2 regions of the Neobacillus sp. D3-1R genome follow, and region 1 is predicted to be linked to the other one. Evidence: riboswitches for the same ligand, from Rfam matches in the RefSeq annotation. Region 1 holds a riboswitch; the other holds the start of a gene.
What was found. Region 1 has a riboswitch for lysine ahead of ACSBPO_RS21990 (ABC transporter substrate-binding protein). Riboswitches for the same ligand answer to the same signal wherever they lie in the genome.
Positions count from the first base shown of each region.

Region 2: linked by a shared signal. The riboswitch ahead of ACSBPO_RS16905 (aspartate kinase) and the one ahead of ACSBPO_RS21990 (ABC transporter substrate-binding protein) in region 1 are both predicted to bind lysine.

Region 1 is NZ_CP197471.1:4,374,340-4,379,050, reverse strand. It holds gene ACSBPO_RS21995 (M20/M25/M40 family metallo-hydrolase) at 30-1,679, opposite strand; lysine riboswitch at 1,866-2,048, shown strand; gene ACSBPO_RS21990 (ABC transporter substrate-binding protein) at 2,157-2,945, shown strand; gene ACSBPO_RS21985 (amino acid ABC transporter permease) at 2,983-3,666, shown strand; gene ACSBPO_RS21980 (amino acid ABC transporter ATP-binding protein) at 3,663-4,385, shown strand.
Region 2 is NZ_CP197471.1:3,282,643-3,287,353, reverse strand. It holds gene ACSBPO_RS16920 (electron transfer flavoprotein subunit alpha/FixB family protein) at 1-442, shown strand, start outside; gene trxA (thioredoxin) at 608-922, shown strand; gene uvrC (excinuclease ABC subunit UvrC) at 1,057-2,829, shown strand; lysine riboswitch at 2,898-3,075, shown strand; gene ACSBPO_RS16905 (aspartate kinase) at 3,206-4,435, shown strand; gene ACSBPO_RS16900 (YslB family protein) at 4,507-4,711, opposite strand, start outside.

The DNA.
Region 1 (4,711 bases):
CAGCATGCAAATCATGTTGGGCATAAACATTATTTTAAAAGATCTCGGATGACCTCATTGGTTAAGTTCGGTACAACCTCAAGAGAATAGGTCATTTCCATTCGCTCTAATTTTTTATGAGCATCAATACCATAAGGACCTATGTTAATGACAGGTACATTTATATCACGGATATCCTGAAATTCAATGAAGTGTTTTGTGCCCCAACCAGGATTATTTTTAGAAACGGCATTAATTCCTTCTTCATCATCACTTAGAGCGACAAAGCTCATGTCCGAGATATAAGGGAAGAAGTTTCTCGTCACGATTGGATGTTCATAGGTTGGTTGGACGGTTTCAACAGCACGATCCAAGGCATCAATTAAAGCTTGCTCATCATCTGTTTTCCCCGATAACTCAATACGTGGGGAATACAGAGAAGAGTAGAATACAATAATGGCTGGGTTTTTATCCTTCATCCATTTCCATGCCTCTTCTACGACTCTAGCGGCAAACATACGGATATCTAAATCCTTATTGTCCAAAAGTGCTTTTTTAAAAGAATCCATATGGGAAGTAAAGGCTTCGCCATTTTCTTTGATTAAAAGCTGTTCCATTTCTTCGTAAATAAAGACTCTCGGCTTCCAAGTAGGAGCAACATACTTTTCGCCGCTTAACGCGCAATATTTTTGATAACGCTCATCAAAAGAAGTGAGTGTATTTTCAAAGGCAGTGGTCGCTTGCTCCTTTAATATTTCTAGAACCTGTTTTGGTGACCAAGAATGGATAAAGAAATTGTAATAGACATACGCCGATAACGCAGTTTGAACCGTATAGGATGGCTTCAAATCAGTTTGCTTTAATGATACCGGAGGAACAGTTGTTTCCCCGAGAGCTTCATTACAAAGATCTGGATTATAGTTAATCTGCTTTGTCAGTTCAGCTGCAATAAAGTTAGGGTCTAAACCTTCAAATGCAGAACCAACGTGAGTTTCAGCCCCTGTGATAAAGAAGGATGGAAGGAGCTTTCCAACAGTACCTTTGTAAATATAGCGGTTTTGATCACCTTCATAACGAGGGGAAACAAAATCAGCATTGATAGCTGCAACATATTCAAAGCCATGCTCTTCCTTCCAGGCCTTAAGTGTTTTTAGAGCAGAAAGGACACCATGTGAGCTATCCTCTTCATCACATTCTGCTAGTAGTACCAGATTTCCATCCAGTTCATCAGGATGCTCAGAATAATATTTTAATAGATAAAGATGACTAGCAACGCCACTCTTCATATCAAGGACACCACGGCCAAATAACCAGTCTCCTGAGTTTAACTGCTCTTTAGCAGAAGCAGGCAATTCTTCACTTTTAAGTGCTTCCATCAGTTCATCTGGATAGCATGCCTTATCTTTTAATTGAGTAAAATCATCAATTCCAACAGTATCGATATGCCCCATTAAAATAACCGTTCTTTTGCTAGTTCCTTTTGTCCCTTTTACAAAAGCAAGGACATTGTATCTTTCAAAATCATCGTTTATCGTTTGGGAAACGGTGACGTAAGAAGGATTTTTTGAGAAGTATGGGAAAGAAGAAATCATCTTATGTAAGGAATCGGCAATAACCTTTTCGCCCTCTGTGTTAACAATACTCTCAATGTTAACAAGTTGATTCGTAAAAGCGAGTACTTCTTCACGACAGTTCAACATACATTTAGCCCCCATTTTCTGAGAATTGGTATTGTACAAAATGTATATCATGGATGAAATAAACGTCAAGGATTTTATTTTTATAATAAACTGTAAATTTTTACTATTGTAATATATCAAATACTGTGTATATAATTTGTATATTGTTACAAAAATGTGAATAAAAATCCTCATCTTGCAAGCATTAGATGGGGTAGAGGTCGCGATTTATAAGAGTATCCTATTTGAGATGAAGTGAAATCTATGAAAATAGGAAAAAGGATAAATCGCCGAAGCTGCTGAATCTCACTGTTTCAGAAAGCTGGGGCTGCACTCGAAAAGGGGCAGAACTGTCACAATTCTTTTGAATTGTGGAGAACTATCTTCACCAATGCTTATAGAACGAGGGTGTATAGGACACCGTCATACCCAGAAGGGGACGGTGTTTTTTTATTTTTAAACGTTTTTTAAATTTTGAAAAAAGGGGACAGTACAACGATGAAAAAACTTACGATTATCTTGATTTCAGCATTGCTAGTCATTTTATCTGCTTGTGGTGCAAAGGGAAGCAACGGTTCAGGAAAAGAAGAGAATGGTCTGCAATTAGTAAAGGAAGGTTCTTTAACATTCTCGATGACGGGTATGTACCCGCCATTAAATTTTAAAAAAGATGGAAAATTAACTGGTTTTGATGTGGAAATTGGAACAGAAATTGCGAAGAGAATTGGTCTTGAAGCAAACCCTGTAACTAACCCGTGGGAAACGATCATTCAAGGTTTAAAAGCGAAAAAATATGATGCAATCATAGGAAGTATGACTGCTACACCAGAGCGTGATAAGCAAGTTGACTTTACAAATCCTTACTATCTGTCAGGTGCACAGATCTTTATTGCAGAAGATAACACCGATATCCAATCAAAAGAGGATTTAAAAGGTAAAAAAATTGGTGTGATTCAAGCTAGTACTTGGAAGGATATGGCCGATGAATTATCGGATGATGTAAAAGGGTATCCAACTGACGTAAATGCTCTACAGGATTTAGCGTTAGGCCGTTTAGATGCGGTAATCACAGATAAAATTGTTGGTGTAAACGCAATGAATGAAAAGGGCCTTAAGATTAAAGCAGTTGGTGAATTATTAAATGAAGACCGCGTAAGTGTCGCTGTAAATGAAGGTAACAAAGAGTTGGCAGATAAAATTAACGAAGCAATTCAATCCATGATTGATGATGGAACATATGAAAAAATTAGTATGAAATGGTTCAATACCAATGTTATGGAGAAATAATGGAACAAATTCCACGCAATCTTAAGGAGGCTTAATCATGAGTTTTTTCCACAATATAATCGGCATCCTAACCGAGCATGGAATAGCCTTCTTACAGGCTTCATGGATGACGATATCGATTACAGCAATCTCACTACTATTTGCAACCATAATAGGGATAATATTTGCAGGTTTTAAAATTTCTTCTATTAAACTATTAAATCGAATAGCGGATATATATATTGGAGTAATTCGTGGGACACCGCTAATCGTTCAAATTATGTTTTTATACTATGGACTAGCTAATTTTGTCACGTTAGATAGTTTTACAGCGGGAGCATTAGCTTTAGGGATTCATACCGGCGCTTATATCGCTGAAATATTTAGAGGAGCCGTCCAATCGATTGATCGCGGTCAGATGGAGGCAGCAAGATCGCTTGGAATGTCTTATTCACTAGCCATGAGACGAATCATTTTTCCACAGGCGCTAAAAAGGGCAGTCCCATCCTTAGCCAATCAGTTTATCATTAGCTTAAAGGATTCCTCGCTGGTAGCTTATATTTCCGTTACAGATTTATATAATACAGCCCTAACGGTGCAAGGTGAAAACTACATGCCGTTTGAAACATACTTTGTCGTTGGACTATATTACCTAATTATTGTTCTCATTTTCACTTGGTTTGCTAACCGTCTTGAGAAAAAATTAGACGTAAGTAAACCGAAGGAGGTTAAAATCGCATGATAACGATAAAAAACCTTTCAAAATCCTTCGGTTCATTACATGTTTTGAAAAATATCGATTTAGAGATAAAGGAAAAAGAAGTAGTCGTTTTAATAGGAGCAAGTGGTTCTGGGAAAAGTACGCTTCTTCGTTGCTTGAACTTTTTAGAGGTAGCAGAGAGTGGAGATATTGTCATAGATGCTGAAAAAATCGATGCTTCTAAGACCAATTTAAATAAGATAAGAGAAAAGGTCGGCATGGTATTTCAGCATTTCAACCTGTTTCCACATAAGACGGTATTAGAGAATATTATGGAAGCACCTATGTTTGTACGGAAAGAAACGAAGGCTGATGTCAGTAAAAAGGCTATGAACCTTTTGAAAAAAGTAGGTTTGGAGGATAAAGCAAACTATTATCCTGATCAGTTATCCGGTGGGCAAAAGCAGCGTGTCGCCATTGCTAGAGCTTTAGCTATGGAACCGAAAGTCATGCTTTTTGATGAGCCTACTTCTGCATTAGACCCAGAATTAGTTGGAGAAGTATTACAGGTTATGAAGGATCTTGCGCGTGAAGGTATGACGATGGTGATCGTGACACATGAAATGGGATTTGCAAGGGAAGTGGCTGATCGTGTTGTGATGCTAGCAGATGGAAATATCATTGAACAAGGTCATCCAGATGATATATTCAGTAATCCTAAGCATGAACGAACTAAACGGTTCTTAAAGCAAATTTTATAAAAAAACAGAAAAAGCCGTAGGTGTGACGAATTTCGTTGTCTACGGCTTTTTTACTTTCTAAAAAAATATCTATTAAAGAAACAGTACTAAAATAATAGAATGAAATAGGTAATAAAGTAATGTTTTTTTATAGGATTATGTTTTGTATACAAGTATACAAAACGTAATCTTGATGTATACAAAAGTGTATTCTTGTGTACAAAACCGTACACTTCTAGTTGTAGCGCTATGTATACAGCTTTGTAATCGTGTAAACAACTTTGTCGTTTATGTACACAACTTTTTAATCATGTATACAATTTTCAAAATAGGTGTTCCTCTTGATA
Region 2 (4,711 bases), 1.1 Mb from region 1:
TGTAAAAGACTTACGTACTGTCATTAAAGAAGTAGTTCGTAAAGCAACAGAGGGTGTTGACTTATCTGAAGCAAAAGTAGTTGTAGCTGGTGGTCGTGGAGTGAAGAGCGAAGATGGTTTTGAACCATTAAAAGAGCTTGCACAAGTACTTGGCGGGGCTGTAGGTGCATCACGTGGAGCTTGCGATGCTGAGTATTGTGATTATTCTCTTCAAATTGGCCAAACAGGTAAAGTTGTTACACCTGATCTTTATATTGCTTGTGGAATTTCAGGAGCTATCCAGCATTTAGCTGGGATGTCCAATTCAAAAGTAATCGTTGCTATTAACAAGGATCCGGAAGCAAACATTTTTAAAGTAGCTGACTACGGTATCGTTGGAGATTTATTCGAAGTTGTTCCAATGTTAACGGAAGAATTTAAAAAATTAAAGGTTAATGCATAAATTACCTAAGAATGGCTGACTATGTTCAGCCATTTTTTATTTTTTTGCGAATACAGAAACCTTTAAAGGGGAATTTTAGTTAAGGAGCAAATTATTAGCATGATTTGACATTGAATGATATACTGACCTTAGTTTTTAGTATTTATATTAGGAGGCATTTCGATTATGGCTATTTCACACGTAACTGATCAAAACTTCTCTTCTGAAACAAGCAATGGCGTTGTTTTAGCAGATTTCTGGGCTCCATGGTGCGGACCTTGTAAAATGATTGCTCCAGTATTGGAAGAACTTGACTCTGAAATGGGAGACAAAGTAAAAATCGTTAAGTTAGATGTTGACGATAACCAAGAAACAGCTGCAAAATTTGGTGTAATGAGCATCCCAACACTTATCGTATTCAAAAACGGTGAAGCAGTAGATAAGGTTGTTGGATTCCAACCCAAAGAAGCATTAGCAAACGTTCTTAACAAGCACCTTTAATAGTATATTGCTTTTAAAAGCCCTTAGTTTACTAGGGCTTTTTTCTTTTGTAGAAAGCTTTAATAAAGGAAGGACCAGGAGTATAATGAAAAGGTTACTATGTTAATAATTTACCTTTAAAAGGGGTGGTCAGAATGAACGAGACCATAAAAAATAAATTGTCCCTGCTACCTGATCAGCCTGGTTGTTATCTCATGAAGGATCGTCAAGGTACAGTCATTTATGTAGGAAAAGCTAAAATTTTAAAAAATCGAGTACGTTCTTATTTCACTGGTTCTCATGATGGTAAAACATTGAGATTGGTTGGTGAGATCGAGGATTTTGAATATATTGTTACATCCTCTAACATAGAGGCTTTATTGCTTGAAATCAATTTAATTAAAAAACATGATCCCAAATATAATATCATGCTGAAGGATGATAAAAGTTATCCTTTTATCAAGTTAACGGCTGAGAGACATCCGAGACTGATTACAACGCGCCAAGTGAAAAAAGATAAAGGAAAATACTTTGGGCCATATCCTAACGTTCAGAGTGCAAATGAGACAAAAAAATTATTGGATCGCTTATATCCGTTAAGAAAGTGTAACACCCTCCCTGATCGGGTGTGTCTTTACTACCATATGGGTCAGTGCTTGGCCCCTTGTGTAAAAGAGGTAAGTGAGTCTGAATATAAACAGCTAACCGATGAAATCACTAGATTTTTAAATGGGGGCTATAAAGACATTAAAAAGGATCTTTCTGAAAAGATGACAGCAGCGGCAGAAGAATTAGATTTTGAAAGAGCAAAAGAGTTTAGAGATAAAATACTCCACATTGAAGCAACAATGGAAAAACAAAAGATAACGATGACGGATTTTACTGATCGTGACGTTTTTGGTTATGCAGTGGATAAGGGTTGGATGTGTGTTCAAGTATTTTTTGTAAGACAAGGTAAATTAATAGAGCGTGATATTTCTCTTTTCCCTATTTATAATGAGCCAGAAGAAGAAATCTTAACGTTCCTTGGGCAGTTTTATACAAAGGCTAATCATTTTAAGCCAAAAGAAATATTGATTCCCCATTCTATTGATTCTGCCATAGTAGAAGAACTTTTGGAGGTTAAGGTGATACAACCCCAAAAAGGGCAGAAAAAAGAACTAGTTAAATTAGCTGAAAAGAACGCAACCATTGCACTAAAAGAAAAGTTTTCTTTAATTGAAAAGGATGAGGACCGAACCATTAAGGCTGTTGAGAACTTAGGAGCAGCAATGGGGATTTATACTCCGCATCGAATTGAAGCCTTTGATAACTCGAATATTCAAGGGACAAATCCAGTATCAGCAATGATTGTGTTTATAGATGGTAAGCCTGAAAAGAAAGAATATCGGAAATACAAAATCAAGTCAGTTGAGGGACCGGACGATTATGAATCCATGAGAGAGGTAGTGCGTCGCAGGTATACTCGTGTACTCCAAGAAAACTTACCACTCCCAGATTTAATTATTGTGGATGGTGGGAAGGGGCATATAGAGGCTGTTCGAGATATTCTTGAAAACGAATTAGGCTTAGATATCCCATTAGCTGGCCTTGCAAAAGATGATAAGCATCGCACTTCACAGCTTTTATTCGGAAATCCACTGGAAATGGTTCCCTTAGGAAGAACGAGTCAAGAATTTTACTTGTTACAAAGAATACAAGATGAGGTTCACCGTTTTGCCATTACCTTTCATAGACAGATTCGTGGAAAAGGAGCTTTCCAATCTCTACTTGATGAAATCGAAGGGATTGGAGAAAAACGTAAAAAAGCGCTACTTAAGCATTTCGGGTCTTTGAAGAAAATGAAGGAAGCAAAGTTAAAGGATTTCACCTCTATTGGAATACCTGCAAATGTGGCAGACTTACTATTGAAAAAGTTGCAAGAATAAGGTTGTCGTCAAAAAATACATGTGCTATAATTAGTGAAAATTTAATAACAATCACTTTTAATTTTAATAGTGAAGGTAGAGGTGCGAGCCTTAAGAGTAAAAGTTCGGAGAAGATAGAGCTTCTGTGAAGGACTTTGAAAGGAATGTTCGCCGAAGTAAAGAAAGTCTCTTTTCTTTCTTTGCTGGTCCTGCGTTTAAGAAATGTAGGATTGTCAAGATGTGTTATCTTGGAGAGCTATCTCACATTGTGGTACGTATTTATATTTACGTTTACTAAAGCAATGAGAGACGACCTCTTATTGCTTTTTTTATTGTTTTTTTAGGAAATACTAATGTAAATGCTAATTAATGTAAACCATTGAAAGAAGGGGAAATTGTGGGCTTAATTGTTCAAAAGTTCGGGGGAACCTCTGTTGGCAGTGCAGAAAGAATTAAAAATGTTGCTGCCCGCGTATTAGAAGAAAAAAATAACGGAAATGATGTTGTGGTAGTTGTTTCAGCCATGGGAAAAACGACTGATCAATTGGTCACTTTAGCTAAAGAATTATCATCTAATCCGTCAAAAAGAGAAATGGATATGCTTCTATCGACAGGGGAACAAGTAACGATTTCCTTATTATCGATGGCGCTGGCTGAAATAGGAATCTCTGCTGTTTCCTATACGGGGTGGCAGGCTGGAATAATGACTGAAGATGTTCATAGTAATGCTCGTATTACCAACATCGATACAAAAGCCATCGAAAAAAAACTAACTGAAGGGAAAGTAGTCGTGGTTGCAGGTTTCCAAGGAGTAACCGATTCAGGGGAAATCACGACATTAGGCCGTGGTGGATCCGATACAACAGCAGTAGCTCTTGCAGCTGCTTTAAAGGCTGATAAATGTGATATCTATACAGATGTGACAGGCGTTTTTACTACGGATCCTCGCTATGTTAAAGATGCTCGAAAACTATTATCGGTTAGCTATGATGAAATGTTAGAGTTAGCCAACTTAGGGGCAGGGGTCCTGCACCCAAGAGCGGTTGAATTCGCGAAAAATTATCATATCCCATTAGAGGTGCGTTCTAGTATGGAAAGAGAATCTGGAACGATCATTGAGGAGGAAGTTAGCATGGAACAAAACTTAGTTGTCCGTGGTGTGGCATTTGAAGATGAAATAACAAGAGTAACTGTCATTGGATTAGCTAATTCATTAACAAGTCTTTCTACTATTTTTACAACATTAGCAAGCCATCATATTAATGTCGATATCATTATTCAAAGTACAACTGGATTTGACACAACGAATTTGTCCTTTTCTATTAAAACAGAAGATTTGGAAGAAACTCTACACGTTTTAGAAAACAATAAAGAAACGCTTCAATTTGAACGAATCGAAAGTGAAGTTGATTTAGCAAAGGTGTCAATTGTTGGATCTGGAATGATTTCTAATCCTGGAGTAGCTGCAGAAATGTTTGAAGCACTTGCGAAAAATAATATCCAAGTTAAAATGGTTAGTACTTCTGAAATTAAGGTTTCAACCGTTGTGGAAGAGAAGAGTATGCTAGCAGCTGTGCAAGTTTTACACGATACATTTGAGTTGGCTGGAAACAAAGTAAAAGCATAATAAGAAAGAAAAAGGTGTCCCATTAAAGGGACACCTTTTTATCTTTGATTTTAATATTTTGGGTTGCTTCATTATTCATGGATTCGATCTTTTTTATCCCATCTGACTATAATTTCAACCAATCCAACTTTTTTATGAATTTGCTCATAGGCCTCAGCAAGCATCTCAGTCTGTAACTCTATTTGCTGTGCTAAAAATCCTGTTTCAAGCTTAAAGTGTGAATCTTTATTTTGTTGTAAACGATGAATAATAAGTGGACTAGTAAGTGTAAAAGAA